Regions from separate parts of the Amycolatopsis sp. NPDC048633 genome, predicted to be linked through region 2. Evidence: riboswitches for the same ligand, from Rfam matches in the RefSeq annotation. Region 2 holds a riboswitch; the other holds the start of a gene.
The links. A riboswitch is a leader RNA that binds a small molecule or an ion and turns the genes downstream of it on or off. The one in region 2 is predicted to bind glycine.

Region 1 (7,478 bases), on a different contig from region 2:
GAACAGCTCGAAGCCGTCCTCGCCGGTGTAGCCGGTGCGGGCGAGGAGGATCTCGTGGCCCTTCACGACCGCCGGGACGCTGGCGTAGTACTTCAGCGCGCCCAGGTCGGCGTCGGTGACGGCGCCGAGGATTTCCACGGCCTTCGGGCCCTGGACGGCGATCAGCGCGGTCGTCTCGGACCGGTCGTCGACCACCGCGTCGAAGCCCGCGACCCGCTCGGCCAGCGCGTCGGCGACGACCTTCGCGTTGCCCGCGTTCGCGACGACCAGGTAGTGCTCGTCGGCGAGCCGGTAGACGACCAGGTCGTCGAGCACGCCGCCGTCGGCGTCGCAGATCATCGTGTAGCGCGCCCGGCCCGGCTTGACCCCGGTGAGGTTGCCGACCAGCGCGAAGTCCAGGACGTCGGCGGCTTGCTTGCCGGTGACGTGGATTTCGGCCATGTGCGAGAGGTCGAACAGCCCGGCCGCCTCGCGGACGGCCTTGTGCTCGGCCAGCTCGCTGGCGTAGCGGACCGGCATGGACCAGCCGGCGAAGTCGGTGAACAGCGCACCGAGTCCCTTGTGGACGCCGTGCAGCGAGGTTTCCTTCGACACTGGGTTTCAGCCTTCGTAAGCGTTGAGGGGCGGGCAGGAGCACACGAGGTTACGGTCACCGCGGGCGCCGTCGATCCGCCGCACCGGCGGCCAGTACTTGTTCTTGCGCGACACCCCGGCCGGGTACACCGCCAGCTCGCGGTCGTAGGGCTTGTCCCACTCGCCGACCAGCGTCTCGGCGGTGTGCGGCGCCCCGCGCAGCGGTGACTCGTCGGCACTCCACTTACCGGAAGCGACCTCGTCGATCTCGGCGCGGATGGCGATCATCGCGGCGACGAACCGGTCGATCTCGCCCAGGTCCTCGGACTCGGTCGGCTCGACCATCAGCGTGCCCGCGACCGGGAACGACATGGTCGGCGCGTGGAAGCCGTAGTCGATGAGCCGCTTCGCGACGTCGTCGACCGTCACGCCGGTCTCCTTGGTGATCTGCCGCAGGTCGAGGATGCACTCGTGCGCGACCAGGCCGTCCTGGCCCGTGTAGAGCACCGGGTAGTGCGGCGCGAGCCGCGAGGCGACGTAGTTCGCGGCCAGCACGGCGACCTTGGTGGCCGCGGTCAGGCCGGGCGCGCCCATCATCCGGACGTAGGCCCACGAGATCGGCAGGATCGACGCCGAGCCGTACGGCGCGCCGCTGATCGGGCCGACACCGGTCGCCGGGCCGGCCTGGTCCAGCAGCGGGTGGTTCGGCAGGTACGGCGCCAGGTGCGCGCGCACCGCGACCGGGCCGACGCCGGGGCCGCCACCGCCGTGCGGGATGCAGAAGGTCTTGTGCAGGTTCAGGTGCGAGACGTCGCCGCCGAACTCGCCCGGCTTGGCCAGGCCCAGCAGGGCGTTGAGGTTCGCGCCGTCGACGTACACCTGGCCGCCGCCGTCGTGGACGATCTTCGCCAGCTCGTCGATCGAGTGCTCGTAGACGCCGTGCGTGGACGGGTAGGTGACCATGATCGCGGCGAGCGTGTCCTGGTGGGCGTCCACCTTGGACCGCAGGTCGGCCAGGTCGACGTTGCCCTCGTCGGTGCACTTCACGACGACCACGCGCATCCCGGCGAGCACCGCCGAAGCGGCGTTGGTGCCGTGCGCCGACGACGGGATCAGGCAGACGTCGCGGGCCTCGTCGCCGTTCGCGCGGTGGTACGCGCGGATGGCCAGCAGCCCGGCCAGCTCGCCCTGGCTGCCCGCGTTCGGCTGCAGCGACACCTGGTCGTAGCCGGTGACCTCGGCCAGCCAGTCCGCGAGCTGCCCCACGAGCGTGTGGTAGCCCTCGGCGTCTTCCGCCGGGGCGAACGGGTGGATGCCGGCGAACTCGCGCCAGCTGATCGGCTCCATCTCGGTGGTGGCGTTGAGCTTCATCGTGCAGGAGCCGAGCGGGATCATGCCGCGGTCGAGCGCGTAGTCCTGGTCGGACAAGCGGCGCAGGTAGCGCAGCATCGCCGTCTCGGAGCGGTGGGTGCCGAAGACCTCGTGGCCCATGAAGCCGCTCTCGCGGGCCAGGCCGTTCGGCAGCGCGACGCCGTCTTGGACGTCGGCCTCGACTCCGAAGGCCTTCAGAACCTTCGCGGTGATAGCGGGCGTGCTGATCTCGTCGAAGGCGACACGCACGTGGTCGGCGTCGACGTGACCGAGGTTGATGCCGGCCTCGCGGGCAGCCGCGTGGACCTCGGCGGCCTGACCCGGGACGCGCGCGACGACGGTGTCGAAGAAGGACTCGTGCACGACCTCGACGCCGGTCTTCCGGAGAGCGTCCGCGAAGCCCGCGGCCAGGCCGTGGACACGCTGGGCGATCCGCTTGAGGCCGTCCGGACCGTGGTAGACCGCGTACATCGCGGCCAGCACGGCGGGCAGGACCTGCGCGGTGCAGATGTTGGACGTCGCCTTCTCGCGGCGGATGTGCTGCTCACGCGTCTGCAGCGCCAGCCGATAGGCGGAGTTGCCGTCGGCGTCGACCGAGACACCGACCAGGCGCCCCGGCAGCGAGCGCTCGAGTCCGGCGCGGACCGACATGAACCCGGCGTGCGGGCCGCCGTAACCGAGCGGGACGCCGAAGCGCTGCGTCGACCCGGCGGCGACGTCGGCGCCGAACTCGCCCGGCGCGGTGATCAGGGTGAGGGCGAGCAGGTCGGCGGCGACGGTGAACAGCGCGCCCGCGGCCTTCGCCGACTCGGAAATCGCGTGGTAGAAGCCGCGGCCGCGCAGCACGCCGGACGCGCCGGGGTACTGGACGACCACGCCGAAGAAGTCGTCCGGCAGGCCGGTGAGCAGGTCGCGGACCTCGACCTCGATGCCCAGCGCCTCGACGCGGGTCCGCACGACGGCGATGGTCTGCGGCAGGCACTCGGCGTCGAGCACGACCTTGTTCGACTTGGACTTGGACGCGCGGCGCATCAGCGTGACGGCTTCGGCGACGGCGGTCGACTCGTCCAGCAGGGACGCGTTCGCGGTGGCCAGGCCGGTGAGATCGGAAACCATGGTCTGGAAGTTGAGCAGCGCTTCGAGCCGGCCCTGGGAGATCTCCGGCTGGTAGGGCGTGTACGCGGTGTACCAAGCCGGGTTCTCGAGGACGTTGCGGCGGATCACGCCGGGGGTGACGGTGTCGGAGTAGCCGAGGCCGATCATCTGCGTCATCGGGCGGTTGTGCGCGGCGAGGGCGCGCAGCTCCGCGGTGGCGTCCTCTTCGGACGCGGCGGGCGGGAGCCGCAGGTCACGGGTGGCGCGGATGGCGGTCGGCACGGCCGCGCCGACGAGGGCGTCCAGGCTTCCGTAGCCGCACTCGGCCAGCATCTTCGCGCGTTCGGCCTCGGACGGGCCGATGTGGCGGGCGTCGAACTGCGTAGAAGTGATGGGAGCTCCTCGGGCCGGGCACACGGGTGCGCTGGGAACTCCCCCTCTGTCATGGCACCTGAGAGTTTCACCGTGCTGCTCGAGTAGACACAGCACGGCTTTCACCTTGGGTGAGGCGCGGGTGCGCCTGCTTTCCAGAGTGGCCTCGCGCGAAGCGGTAGCAGGTACCTGAGAGATTCCGGGGAGTTTGCTCCTTCGGTGCCCCACCGACTTCGTGAGGGCTCTCCCGCCTCGGCTCAACGGCCCGATCTGCAGTTGTGGCGGCTACGGTACCTGCCGCCTCCGAGGTCCGTCTACTTCACCGGGCCAACGCCACATCACTCTTCGAGTCCGCCTCGATCGGCGACCCGCCGCACGACCCGGCCGGCCAGTGCCGGCGGCCGCCGGACCCGGCCCGAGGGCAGGACCAGGCGTTTCAGCGGCCCGCCCAGGGGCACCGGCGGGTGGCCGGCCCCCAGCAGCACCTGCTCGACGATCTGCTCGGCGAGCCACGCCACCGAGTCGTTGAGCCGGTCCAGCGACGGATCGTCGCCGTCGAAGACGTCCTCGTCGTCGAGCGTGACCTCGAAGTACGCGCAGCCCGGTGGTACCCCGGACGACACCGCCTGCTCGATCGCGCGTGCCCCGGCCAAGGGGTCCGCGAACCCGGCTTCGAGCAGCGGCTCGCGGTAAATACGCGCTGCCCGCTCGCGCATGCGGGGGCCGTAGCGGACGACGACCGGGAGCCGTCCGGTCAGGTCGGGCACGGCCAGGCCGTGCAGCAGCATGATCGGCGGCACCGTGTGCACCAGCCGCGGCGCGGGCTCGGCCAGCTCGCGGGCGGTGATCCGGACGCGGTCGGCCATCGCGTCCGGGAGGCCGAAGTAGCGGAAGTCGACGTTGCCGAACCCGAGGCCGTCGGCGACCAGCGACGCCAGCAGCTCGCCGTACCCCCAGATCGGCGACAGCACCACGACCGGCGGCGCGGCGACGACCGGCGACGGCACGGGCGGGCGCGTCGCCTCCTGCTCGGGCACCTGGATCACCAGCCGCGGCGGCTCGTGCCAGTCGTGCACCTCGGCGACCCGCCAGTAGAGCCCGAGCGGCCGCCACAGCTCGCCGAGGACGTCGTGCTCGAGGATCCGGCGCACCTCGGCGTCGTCGTGGGGGAAGTCCCGGGGCGCCACGACGCCGACGTAGTGGTGGTAGGTCACGCGGACCTCGTCACCGCGGGTCGCGGAGCGGATCCGCATCTCCCAGTCGGTCGGCGACGCGGCGATGAGGTTGGCCACCTGCGTGCCGGGCGAGGAGTAGACGAGCGCCGTGGCCTGCCGGAGGAACTGCCCGGCCTGGTCGATGCCCTCGCGCAGCGCCTTCGCGGCCTGCGCGACGTGCACCGGGCTCGCGAGGCTTTCGGGCAGCACGCCGGCGACGCGCAGCAGCTCGGCCTCGCCGAGCCCGGTGACCTCGGCGAGCTCGGCCCAGTGGTCGAAGACGGTCACCTTCGGCGCGTGCCGGTGCTCGATCCAGCTGCGCAGCGTCGACGTCGGGACCCCGATGCGGCGCGCGGCCTCGTCCAGGGAAAGCCCCCGCGCCCGGATGCCGGTCCGGACCGCTTCCGCCCACTCGTCGGCGCGCCAGTGCGTCACCTCACAAAGCTAACGAAACCCGCTAGCTTTGCGCAGGGACAAATCGCCCAGGCCGGCCCGACGCTGGTGACCATGACCACCACCGTGATCGCCCTCATCCTGATCGTCGGCACGCTGACCTTCGCCGCCGGCGCCTTCCTCGCCGCCGAGGTGGCCACCCGCATCCTGCGGCGGCGCGAACGTCAGCTCTCCGAAGAGCGCAAGACCCTCAACGCGGCCTGGAAGTACCTGCGGGAGGTGTACGGCGTGCGGAAACCCGGGGAGAAGAAGACGCGCCGTTAGAGCGGGGTGACGTACGCGCCGGAGATGCCGCCGTCGACCAGGAACTGCGAGGCCGTGATGAAGCTGGCGTCGTCGCTGGCCAGGAAGGCCACCGCCGCCGCGATCTCCTCGGGCTCGGCGAACCGGCCGACCGGTACGTGCACCAGCCGCCGCGCCGCGCGTTCCGGGTCCTTCGCGAACAGCTCCTTGAGCAGCGGCGTGTTCACCGGCCCCGGGCACAGCGCGTTGACCCGGATGTTCTCCCGCGCGAACTGGATGCCCAGCTCGCGGCTCATCGCGAGCACACCGCCCTTGGACGCGGTGTAGGAGATCTGCGACGTCGCCGCGCCCATCACCGCGACGAACGACGCCGTGTTGATGATCGAGCCCTTGCCCTGGCGCTGCATGTGCGGCAGGACGGCCTTGCAGCAGTGGAACACCGACGTCAGGTTGACGCGCTGCACGCGGTCCCATGCTTCGATGCCGGTGGTGAGGATGGAGTCGTCCTCCGGCGGCGAGATGCCGGCGTTGTTGAACGCGACGTCGACCGAGCCGAACTGCTCGACCGTGCTGTGGAACAGGTTCTCGACCTGCTCGGCGTCGGTGACGTCGGTCTGGATGAACGCGCCGCCGACCTCGTCCGCGGCCGCCTTGCCGACGGCCGGCGTCAGGTCCGCGATGACGACCTTCGCGCCTTCGCTCGCCAGCCGGCGGGCCGAGGCGAGCCCGATGCCGCTCGCGCCGCCGGTGATCACCGCGACGCGGCCTTCGAAACGCTGGACCATTACTCCTCCGTGCTGAGAAAGACGTTCTTGGTTTCGGTGAACGCCGCCGCGGCGTCGGGGCCCAGCTCGCGGCCGAGGCCGGACTGCTTGAAGCCGCCGAACGGCGTCCAGTAGCGCACCGAAGAGTGCGAGTTCACCGACAGGTTGCCGGCTTCGACACCACGCGCCACCCGCCACGCGCGGCCGGCGTCGCGGGTCCAGATCGACCCGGACAGGCCGTACTCGGTGGCATTCGCCATCCGGACCGCGTCGGCCTCTTCGGCGAACGGCACGACGGCGACGACCGGGCCGAAGACCTCGTCCGCCGCGGCCGGGTGCCGCAGGTCGGGCGGGGTGAGGACGGTCGGCGGGAACCAGAAGCCGTCGCCTTCCGGCGCGGTGCCGCGGAAGGCGACCGGCGCGTCGTCCGGTACGTAGGAGGCGACCTTCTCGCGGTGCGCGGCGGAGATCAGCGGGCCCATCTCGGTCTTCTCGTCGCCGGGGTCGCCGACGACGACGCCGTGCACCGCGGGTTCGAGCAGCTCCATGAAGCGGTCGTACGCGCTCGCCTGCACCAGGATCAGGGAACGCGCGCAGCAGTCCTGGCCCGCGTTGTCGAAGACGCCGTAGGGCGCGGTCGCCGCGGCCTTTTCCAGGTCGGAGTCGGCGAAGACGATGTTTGCGTTCTTGCCGCCCAGCTCGAGCGTCACGCGCTTCACCTGGGCCGCGCAGCCGGCCATGATCTGCTTGCCGACCTCGGTGGAACCGGTGAAGACGACCTTGCGCACGCCCGGGTGGTCCACGAACCGTTGTCCCACCACGGATCCCTTGCCGGGCAGCACCTGGAAGACGTCCTCGGGGATGCCTGCCTCGCGGGCCAGCTCGCCGAGCCGGATCGCGGTCAACGGCGTCAGCTCGGCGGGCTTGAGGACGACGGTGTTGCCGGCGGCGAGCGCGGGTGCGAAGCCCCAGCCGGCGATCGGCATCGGGAAGTTCCACGGCACGATCACGCCGACCACGCCCAGGGGCTCCTGGAAGGTGACGTTGACGCCGCCGGGCACCGGGATCTGCTTGCCGACCAGGCGTTCCGGCGCGGCGGAGTAGTAATTGAGGACGTCGCGGACGTTGCCCGCTTCCCAGCGGGCGTTGCCGATCGTGTGCCCGGAGTTGGCGACCTCCAGCCGCGCGAGGTTTTCGATGTCGGCCTCGACGGCGTCGGCGAAGCGGCGCAGCAGGCGCGCGCGGTCGCCGGGGGTGACGTCGCGCCACGCCGGGAACGCCGCCCGGGCGCGGGCGATCGCCGCGTCCGTCTCCTCGGCGCTGGTCAGCGGGACCCTCCGCACCACCTCCTCGGTGGCGGGGTTCAGGACGTCGAAGCTGCTGGTCATGCCCT
Region 2 (7,478 bases):
AAGCACTCACGGTGTCGCGTTTGGACGGTCGAGGCCGGAGAAGTACTTCCACGCCGTCGCCAGGCCGTCGGTCAGCGAGACGGACGGCTCGTAGCCGATCGTCTCCGCGCTGGCCGAGACGTCGACGACCACCGCGGGCATCTCCCCCGCCGGCGCCTCGACGTGCTCGACGGGCAGCTCGGCGCCGGTCACCTCGCGCACGGCCTCGACCATCTCCAGCACGGAGACCGAGCGCCCGGCGCCGACGATGGCGCGGCCGGTGTGGCCGCTGCCGAGGGCCAGCAGGAGGGCGCGGACGACGTCGTCGACGTGCACGAGGTCGCGGCGCTGGCGGCCGTCGCCGTAGATCTTGATGCCGGTGCCGGTGAGCGCGGCGCGCATCATGCGCGGCACGAAACTGTCCTTATGGGACATTCCGGGACCGTAGACGTTGGTGAACCGCAACGCACACGTCGTCATGCCGTACGCGCCGGCGTAGCCCGAGAGCAGCATTTCGCACGCCGCCTTGGTGGCGCCGTAGGGCGTCAGCGGCCGCAGCGGCAGGTCCGGGGTGATCGTCGCGGTGCCGACGTTGCCGATCACGGCGTTGGTTGACGCGAGCAGGAACTTCGGCACTTCGCGGCGGCGCGCGAGCTCCAGCAGCTCCTGGGTGACCAGGACGTTATCGGCGAAGGTGTCCTCGGGCAGCTCGACCGACTTCAGCACCGAGGTCAGCGCGGCGAGGTGCACGATCCCGGCGGTCTCACGCGTCACGGCCTCTTCGCGGACGGCGGCGTCGCGGAGGTCGCCGGTCACCACGCGGACGCCGTCGCCGTCGCCGTCGTCCGGGAACGGGACCCGGTCCACGACGGTGACCGGGACGTCCCGGTCGCGAAGGGCGCGCACGACGGCCCGGCCGATGAAGCCGCTGCCGCCGGTCACGACCACGGACGTCCGATCGGGACCGTGCGCACTCGACATGGCGTCAACCTACCTGCCGTCCCTGTGCGGGCCGGGCCCGGCGTACACCCGTCAGGCGAACGCCTCCGGGGGCGGGCACGAGCAGACGAGGTTCCGGTCGCCCGCCGCGCCGTCGATGCGGCGGACCGGCGGCCAGATCTTCGCCGCACCCGTCCCGGCCGGGAACACCGCCGTCTCGCGGCTGTAGGGCCGGTCCCACTCGCCCGCGATGCAGCCCGCCGTGTGCGGAGCCTGCCGCAGCGGCGAGTCCGCCAGGGCCCACTCCCCCGCCGCCACGCGGTCGATCTCCGCGCGGATCGCGATCATCGCGGCGCAGAACCGGTCCAGCTCGGCCAGGTCCTCGCTCTCGGTCGGCTCCACCATGAGCGTGCCCGCGACCGGGAACGACATCGTCGGCGCGTGCAGGCCGTAGTCCGCCAGCCGCTTCGCGACGTCGTCGACCGTCACTCCGGTCGCCTTCGTCAGCGGCCGCAGGTCGAGGACGCACTCGTGCGCGACGAGCCCGTCGTGTCCCGCGTACAGCACCGGGTAGTGCTCCCCGAGCCGCCGCGCGACGTAGTTCGCGTTGGCCACCGCCACGAGCGTCGCCCGGCGCAGGCCGGCCGCACCCATCATCCGGACGTACGCCCACGAGATCGGCAGGATCGACGCGCTGCCCCACGGCGCCGCGCTGACCGGCCCGACCCCGGTCTCCGGACCGGCCGCCGGCTGCAGCGGGTGGTTCGGCAGGAACGGCGCCAGGTGCGCGCGGACCCCGATCGGCCCGATCCCGGGTCCGCCGCCGCCGTGCGGGATGCAGAAGGTCTTGTGCAGGTTGAGGTGCGAGACGTCGGCGCCGAACCGGCCGTACTGGGCGACGCCGATGAGCGCGTTCAGGTTGGCGCCGTCGACGTACACCTGCCCGCCCGCGTCGTGCACCAGCGCGCACACCTCGCCGACGGTGTCTTCGTAGACCCCGTGCGTCGACGGGTAGGTGATCATGATCGCGGCCAGGTCCGCCCGATGGCCGTCCACAGTGGACCGCAGGTGCGCGAGGTCGATGTTGCCGGCGTCGTCGCAGCGGACCACGACCACCCGCATGCCGGCCATCACGGCGCTCGCCGCGTTCGTGCCGTGGGCGCTCGCCGGGATGAGGCAGACGTCGCGCTCGCCCTCGCCGCGTGAACGGTGGTAGGCGCGGATGGCCAGCAGCCCGGCGAACTCGCCCTGGCTGCCCGCGTTGGGCTGCAGGGAAACCGTGTCGTAGCCGGTGATCCGGGCGAGCCAGGCGCCGAGGTCGGCGACCACCTCCAGGAGACCGGCGGCGTCGTCGGCGGGCGCGAACGGGTGCAGCCCGGCGAACTCCGGCCAGGTGACCGGCTCCATCTCGGCGGTGGCGTTGAGCTTCATGGTGCACGAGCCGAGCGGGATCATGCTGCGGTCGAGCGCGACGTCCTGGTCGGCCAGCTGCCGCAGGTACCGCAGCAGCGCGGTTTCCGAGCGGTGGGCGTGGAACACCGGGTGCGCGAGGAAACCGCTGGTGCGCCGCAGCGGCGCCGGGAGCGCGTCCGCGGTGTCCGCGTCGAGGCCGTCCACATCGGACACCGAGACGCCGAACGCCTTCCACACGCAGGAAAGCCGTTCGCGGGTGGTCGTCTCGTCGCAGGCGACGCCGACGTGGTCGTCGTCGACGAGCCGCAGGTTCACGCCGAGGTCGCGGGCCGCCGCGACGACCGCGCCCGCCCGGCCGGGCACCGCCGCGGTGATCGTGTCGAAGAACTCGCCGTGCACGACCTCGACCCCGCCCTCGCAGAGGCCGGCCGCGAGCACGGTCGCCATCCGGTGGGCGCGCAGCGCGATCCCGCGCAGTCCCTCGGGCCCGTGGTACACCGCGTACATCGACGCCATCACCGCCAGCAGGACCTGCGCGGTGCAGATGTTCGACGTCGCCTTCTCGCGGCGGATGTGCTGCTCCCGGGTCTGCAGGGCGAGCCGGTACGCGGGTGCGCCGTCGGCGTCCTTCGAGACGCCGACCAGCCGGCCCGGCAGCTGCCGCTCCAGGCCCTTCCGGACCGCGAGGTAGGCCGCGTGCGGGCCACCGAAGCCGAGCGGGACGCCGAACCGCTGCGTCGACCCGACGGCGACGTCGGCGCCGAGCTCCCCCGGCGGCCGCAGCAGGGTCAGGGCCAGCGGATCGGCCGCGACGATCACCGCCGCGCCGTGCTTCTTCGCGTCGGCGATCGTCAGGTCAAGCTCCCACACCGCACCCGACGCGCCCGGGTAGGACAGCAGGATCCCGAAGAAGTCACCGCCGAGCCCGAGCCCGGTCAGCCCTTGGGACAGGTCTTCGACGACCAGCTCGATGCCGAGGGGCTCGGCCCGGGTCCGGAGCACGGCGAGGGTCTGCGGCAGGGTGTCCCGGTCGACGACGAACCGGTTCGACGCGGACTTCCCGGCCCGGCGCACGAGGGTCATCGCCTCGGCGGCCGCGGTGGCCTCGTCGAGCATCGACGCGTTCGCGACCGGCAGCCCGGTCAGGTCGGCGACCACGGTCTGGAAGTTGAGCAGCGCCTCGAGCCGTCCTTGCGAGATCTCGGGCTGGTAGGGCGTGTAGGCGGTGTACCAGGCGGGGTTCTCGAGCACGTTGCGCCGGATCACGGGCGGGGTGACGGTGTCGTGGTAGCCGAGCCCGATCATCTGGGCCATGGGCCGGTTGCGCTCGGCGAGCGCCCGGAGTTCGGCGAGCGCTTGGGCCTCGGTGGCCGGGGGCGGCAGTTCGAGCGGGCCGGCGGAGGCGCGCAGCGACTCGGGAACGGCACGTTCGGAGAGCTCGTCGAGAGAAGCGACGCCGATGACGTCGAGGATGCGGCGAAGTTCGTCCGGCCCGGGCCCGATGTGCCGCTCGACGAAAGGGATCCCTTGCTCGAGAGAGGCGAGTGACAAGTCCACGATGGCCTCCTCCGAACGGCGGTGTTTCCACCCAGCTAACCGGACCGAAGAACGGAAGGCGACCACGGCCGGGGTCCGGGGGCGGAGCCCGCCGGGCGGGGTGTGGGGGTTGCACCCCCACAAGACACTCCGGAGGGTTCAGGCGAGCGCTCTCCGCGAGCACAGCTCACCCAAACCCGGAGGCCGTACCCTCCCCACTCTGTCCGTACCCGCGAAACGGGCGCCTGAGAGTTTCGCCCGAGGTTGAGCCGGGCTTGCACCGTCGGCGGGGCCATCAGGTTGTGTCCTGACGACCCGCTTTCCAGAGGCGTCTCGTCCGCGCGGTCCAGGGTGCCTGAGAGGTTCCGGGGAGGACTTGCTCCTTCGGCGCCGGACTCGAGGTTGTGGTCCGGACTCTCCCGCGCGGATTCGTCGACCGCAGGGGGGACCTTACTCGCCTCCCCGCAGCGATGATCACCCGGTCTTGCGGGCGTTGCGGCGCTGGGTCAGCTCGTCCGGCCCGTGCTGCTCGACGATCCCGCCGTCGGCGCGTTCGGCCTGGAACTCGTGGATGGTGCCGCTGATCTCCTGCATGGCTCCGCTGACGGCGATGCCGAAGACGCCCTGGCCGCCCTGGAGCAGGTCGACGATCTCCTCCGGCGAGGTGCACTCGTAGACGGTGGTGCCGTCGGAGAACAGCGTCACGCGCGCGAGGTCGCGGACGCCGCGGAGGCGGAGGTGGTCGACCGCGACCCGGATGTTCTGCAGGGAGACCCCGGTGTCCAGCAGCCGCTTGACGACCTTGAGGACCAGGATGTCCTTGAACGAGTACAGCCGCTGCGAGCCGGAGCCGTGTGCCGTGCGGATGCTGGGTGCGACCAGCTTCGTCCGGGCCCAGTAGTCGAGCTGGCGGTAGGTGATCCCCGCGATCTGGCACGCGGCGGGGCCGCGGTAGCCCACCAGCTCGTCGGGCAGTGAGTCGTCGGGGAACAGTTCACCCTGCTCACCAGCCGCGACCTGAACAGGCTGCTTCTCGGAACCAGCCTCGACCACGCAAGCCTCCCTTCGCCCGACCGGACGGCCGGCGAATGACAGCCGGACGGTCCCAGGAGCGGGACCCGCCGGAGATCAACCACCACGACCCGGCCCCAGACCGTGAATCACATCGTGGCGATTTACCTCCTTCGACGGTAAGCGCCAGGAGAACACCGGTCAACGCGACGCGCGGCAAGCCTCAACGGTCGGATGAGCCTTTGAGCCGTTCGCCGTACCCCGGAGGCAGTGGTTCAAACCTCTTGCGCTCTTTTACTCACTCGTGTAATTTTTTACTCATGCAAGTAAACACCGATCTCATGGCCGAGATGGGCCTCAGCGTGACCGAGGCGGCGCGGCGCGCGCAGATCATCGGCGCGACCATCGGCGTCATCGCCGACCTCGGCTACCGGAAAGCCACGTTCGCCAAGATCAAGGAACGCGCCGGGCTCAGCAGCACCCGGATGATCTCGTACCACTTCACCAACAAGGCCGGCCTGATGCAGGCCGTGCTCAGCACGGTGGTCGAGACGAAGAACGAGTTCCTGAAGGAGCGCACCGGCGGCGGGGTCGACCCCGCCGACCGGCCCGGCTACCTGCGGGCGCACATCGAGACGTCGATCGCGTTCCTGCGCTCGTACCCCGAGTGCGTCCGGGTGCTGACGGAGATGGCCGCCAACGCCGACGACGCCGAGGGCTGGATGATGACGAAGATCCTGGTCGACGACATGCGCGTGCACGGCCTGGCCCGCCAGCTCAAGCAGGGCCAGGCGGAAGGACTGTTCGGCGGCTTCACGCCGGAGGTGATGGCGATGTCCGTCGCGCAGGCGATCGACGGGGTCGCCGCGGCCTACGCGGCGGACCCGTCGCTGGACCTCGATCAGTACGGCCGGGAGGTCGCCGACACCTTCGTGAAGGCGACTGCTCCCTAGAGGGCCTGGTCGAGGCGCTCCTCGATCCGGGCCTTCGGGTAGGCCCCGACGATCGTCGTCACCGGCTCGCCGCCCGAGAAGAGGATCATCGTCGGCAGGGACATGACCTGGTACGACCGGGTCGTCTCCGGGTTCTCGTCGGCGTTGACCTTCCGCACGGCGAGCTTCCCGGCCCGCTCGGTGGCCAGCTGGGCCAGCACCGGCCCCACCATCCGGCACGGCCCGCACCAGGTGGCCCAGAACTCGACCAGCACGGGCACGTCACTGCCGAGGACCTCGGCGGCGAACGTCGCGTCGGTGACGTCGGAAACGGCGACAGCGGTCACTTCGGGCATGACAAGCTCCTTCACGGGCGCGGGGCGTCGGGAACGACACAGGGATCGGGTGCCTGCCGGGCGAGGGCACCGGCGAGCTTCGCGGCCAGCTCGCCACGGATTCCGCCGAGCCGCGCCAAGAGCGCGTCGGCCTCTTCGAGCTTGCGGCGGTAGACCTCGATCGAACTCGCGCAGGAATCGCCGGTCTCGTGGCCGCTGCGCAGGCAGTCGACGAACGGGCGGGTCTCGTCGAGGGTCAGGCCGACCGTCTGCAGGGTCTGGATCTCCTCGACCAGCTGCAGGTCGTCCTCGTCGTACTCGCGGTAGCCGTTCGCCGAGCGACGGGCCGGCAGCAGGCCCTGCGCCTCATAAAAACGCAGCGCACGGGTGGTGACACCCGTGCGCTGCGCAAGCTCTCCGATCCGCATACCACCGACGCTAGACGTTGACGTCCGCGTCAAGGCAAGGTCTTCAGGTATCGGCTCCCCGGAAGTCCTCGGGCGACACGGAGTCGAGGAACTCGCGGAACTTCTCGACCTCGTCCTCCTGCTCGTCCGGGATGATCAGGCCGGCCTCTTCCAGCACCGCGTCCACGGCGTGGATGGGAACGCCGATCCGCAGGGCCAGCGCGACCGAGTCGCTCGGCCGGGCGGACACCCTGATGTCACCGTCGAAGACGAGTTCGGCGAAGAACGTGCCTTCCTTGAGGTCGGTGATCACGACCTGCTCGAGCTCGCGGCCCAACGCCCCGATGACCTCTTTCAGCAGGTCATGGGTGAGCGGACGGGCGGGACGGACCCCCTGCTGCTCCAACGCGATGGCGGTCGCTTCGACCGAGCCGATCCAGATCGGCAGGTACCGTTCGCCCTCGGTCTCCCGCAGCAACAAGATCGGCTGATTCGCGGGCAGCTCGACCCGCACACCGACGACGCGCATTTCGCTCATCGGGCTTCGCCTCCCTCTCGTGCACACGGGCTTCAGCGCTGGAACCGCCTCGCGCCGTTCACTCCCGACGCTACCCGTCATCCGTGCGCTGTGCTCGCTGTCGGACACTCTCGGCTCGCCTACCGCAAACCGTTGTTCTCACGGTACGGCATGAGGTGCCGAACATTCAGTCATTGACATGGGACCGCAAAGAGGATCTCACCGCCCGTTACGGCTCAACAACCCGTGGCGCCACGGATTCCGGCCTTCACGAGGAGCGTGTGCAGGGTCACGGACAGTGCCGCGAGCTCTCGCACCACTTCATCGGCCCTCGACTTGGCCTCCGGGTCACGGTGCCGATACACCGGGGTCACGATCTGCTCCAGCAACCCGACCTCGCGGTCGGCCG

Region 1: another riboswitch for glycine. It lies ahead of gcvP (aminomethyl-transferring glycine dehydrogenase); the one in region 2 lies ahead of gcvP (aminomethyl-transferring glycine dehydrogenase).

Annotation. Positions count from the first base shown of each region.
Region 1 covers NZ_JBEZHS010000039.1:13,009-20,486, forward strand. The annotation lists gene gcvT (glycine cleavage system aminomethyltransferase GcvT) at 1-594, opposite strand, end outside; gene gcvP (aminomethyl-transferring glycine dehydrogenase) at 601-3,432, opposite strand; glycine riboswitch at 3,578-3,671, opposite strand; gene AB0C38_RS41835 (helix-turn-helix transcriptional regulator) at 3,750-5,060, opposite strand; gene AB0C38_RS41840 (hypothetical protein) at 5,133-5,342, shown strand; gene AB0C38_RS41845 (3-oxoacyl-ACP reductase) at 5,339-6,106, opposite strand; gene AB0C38_RS41850 (aldehyde dehydrogenase family protein) at 6,106-7,473, opposite strand; gene AB0C38_RS41855 (gamma-glutamyl-gamma-aminobutyrate hydrolase family protein) at 7,470-7,478, opposite strand, start outside.
Region 2 covers NZ_JBEZHS010000047.1:16,859-24,336, reverse strand. The annotation lists gene AB0C38_RS44850 (glycosyltransferase family 2 protein) at 1-10, opposite strand, end outside; gene AB0C38_RS44845 (NAD-dependent epimerase/dehydratase family protein) at 7-960, opposite strand; gene gcvP (aminomethyl-transferring glycine dehydrogenase) at 1,012-3,891, opposite strand; glycine riboswitch at 4,200-4,299, opposite strand; gene AB0C38_RS44835 (MerR family transcriptional regulator) at 4,342-4,920, opposite strand; gene AB0C38_RS44830 (TetR/AcrR family transcriptional regulator) at 5,199-5,831, shown strand; gene trxA (thioredoxin) at 5,828-6,166, opposite strand; gene AB0C38_RS44820 (MerR family transcriptional regulator) at 6,178-6,573, opposite strand; gene AB0C38_RS44815 (bifunctional nuclease family protein) at 6,617-7,090, opposite strand; gene AB0C38_RS44810 (MerR family transcriptional regulator) at 7,306-7,478, opposite strand, start outside.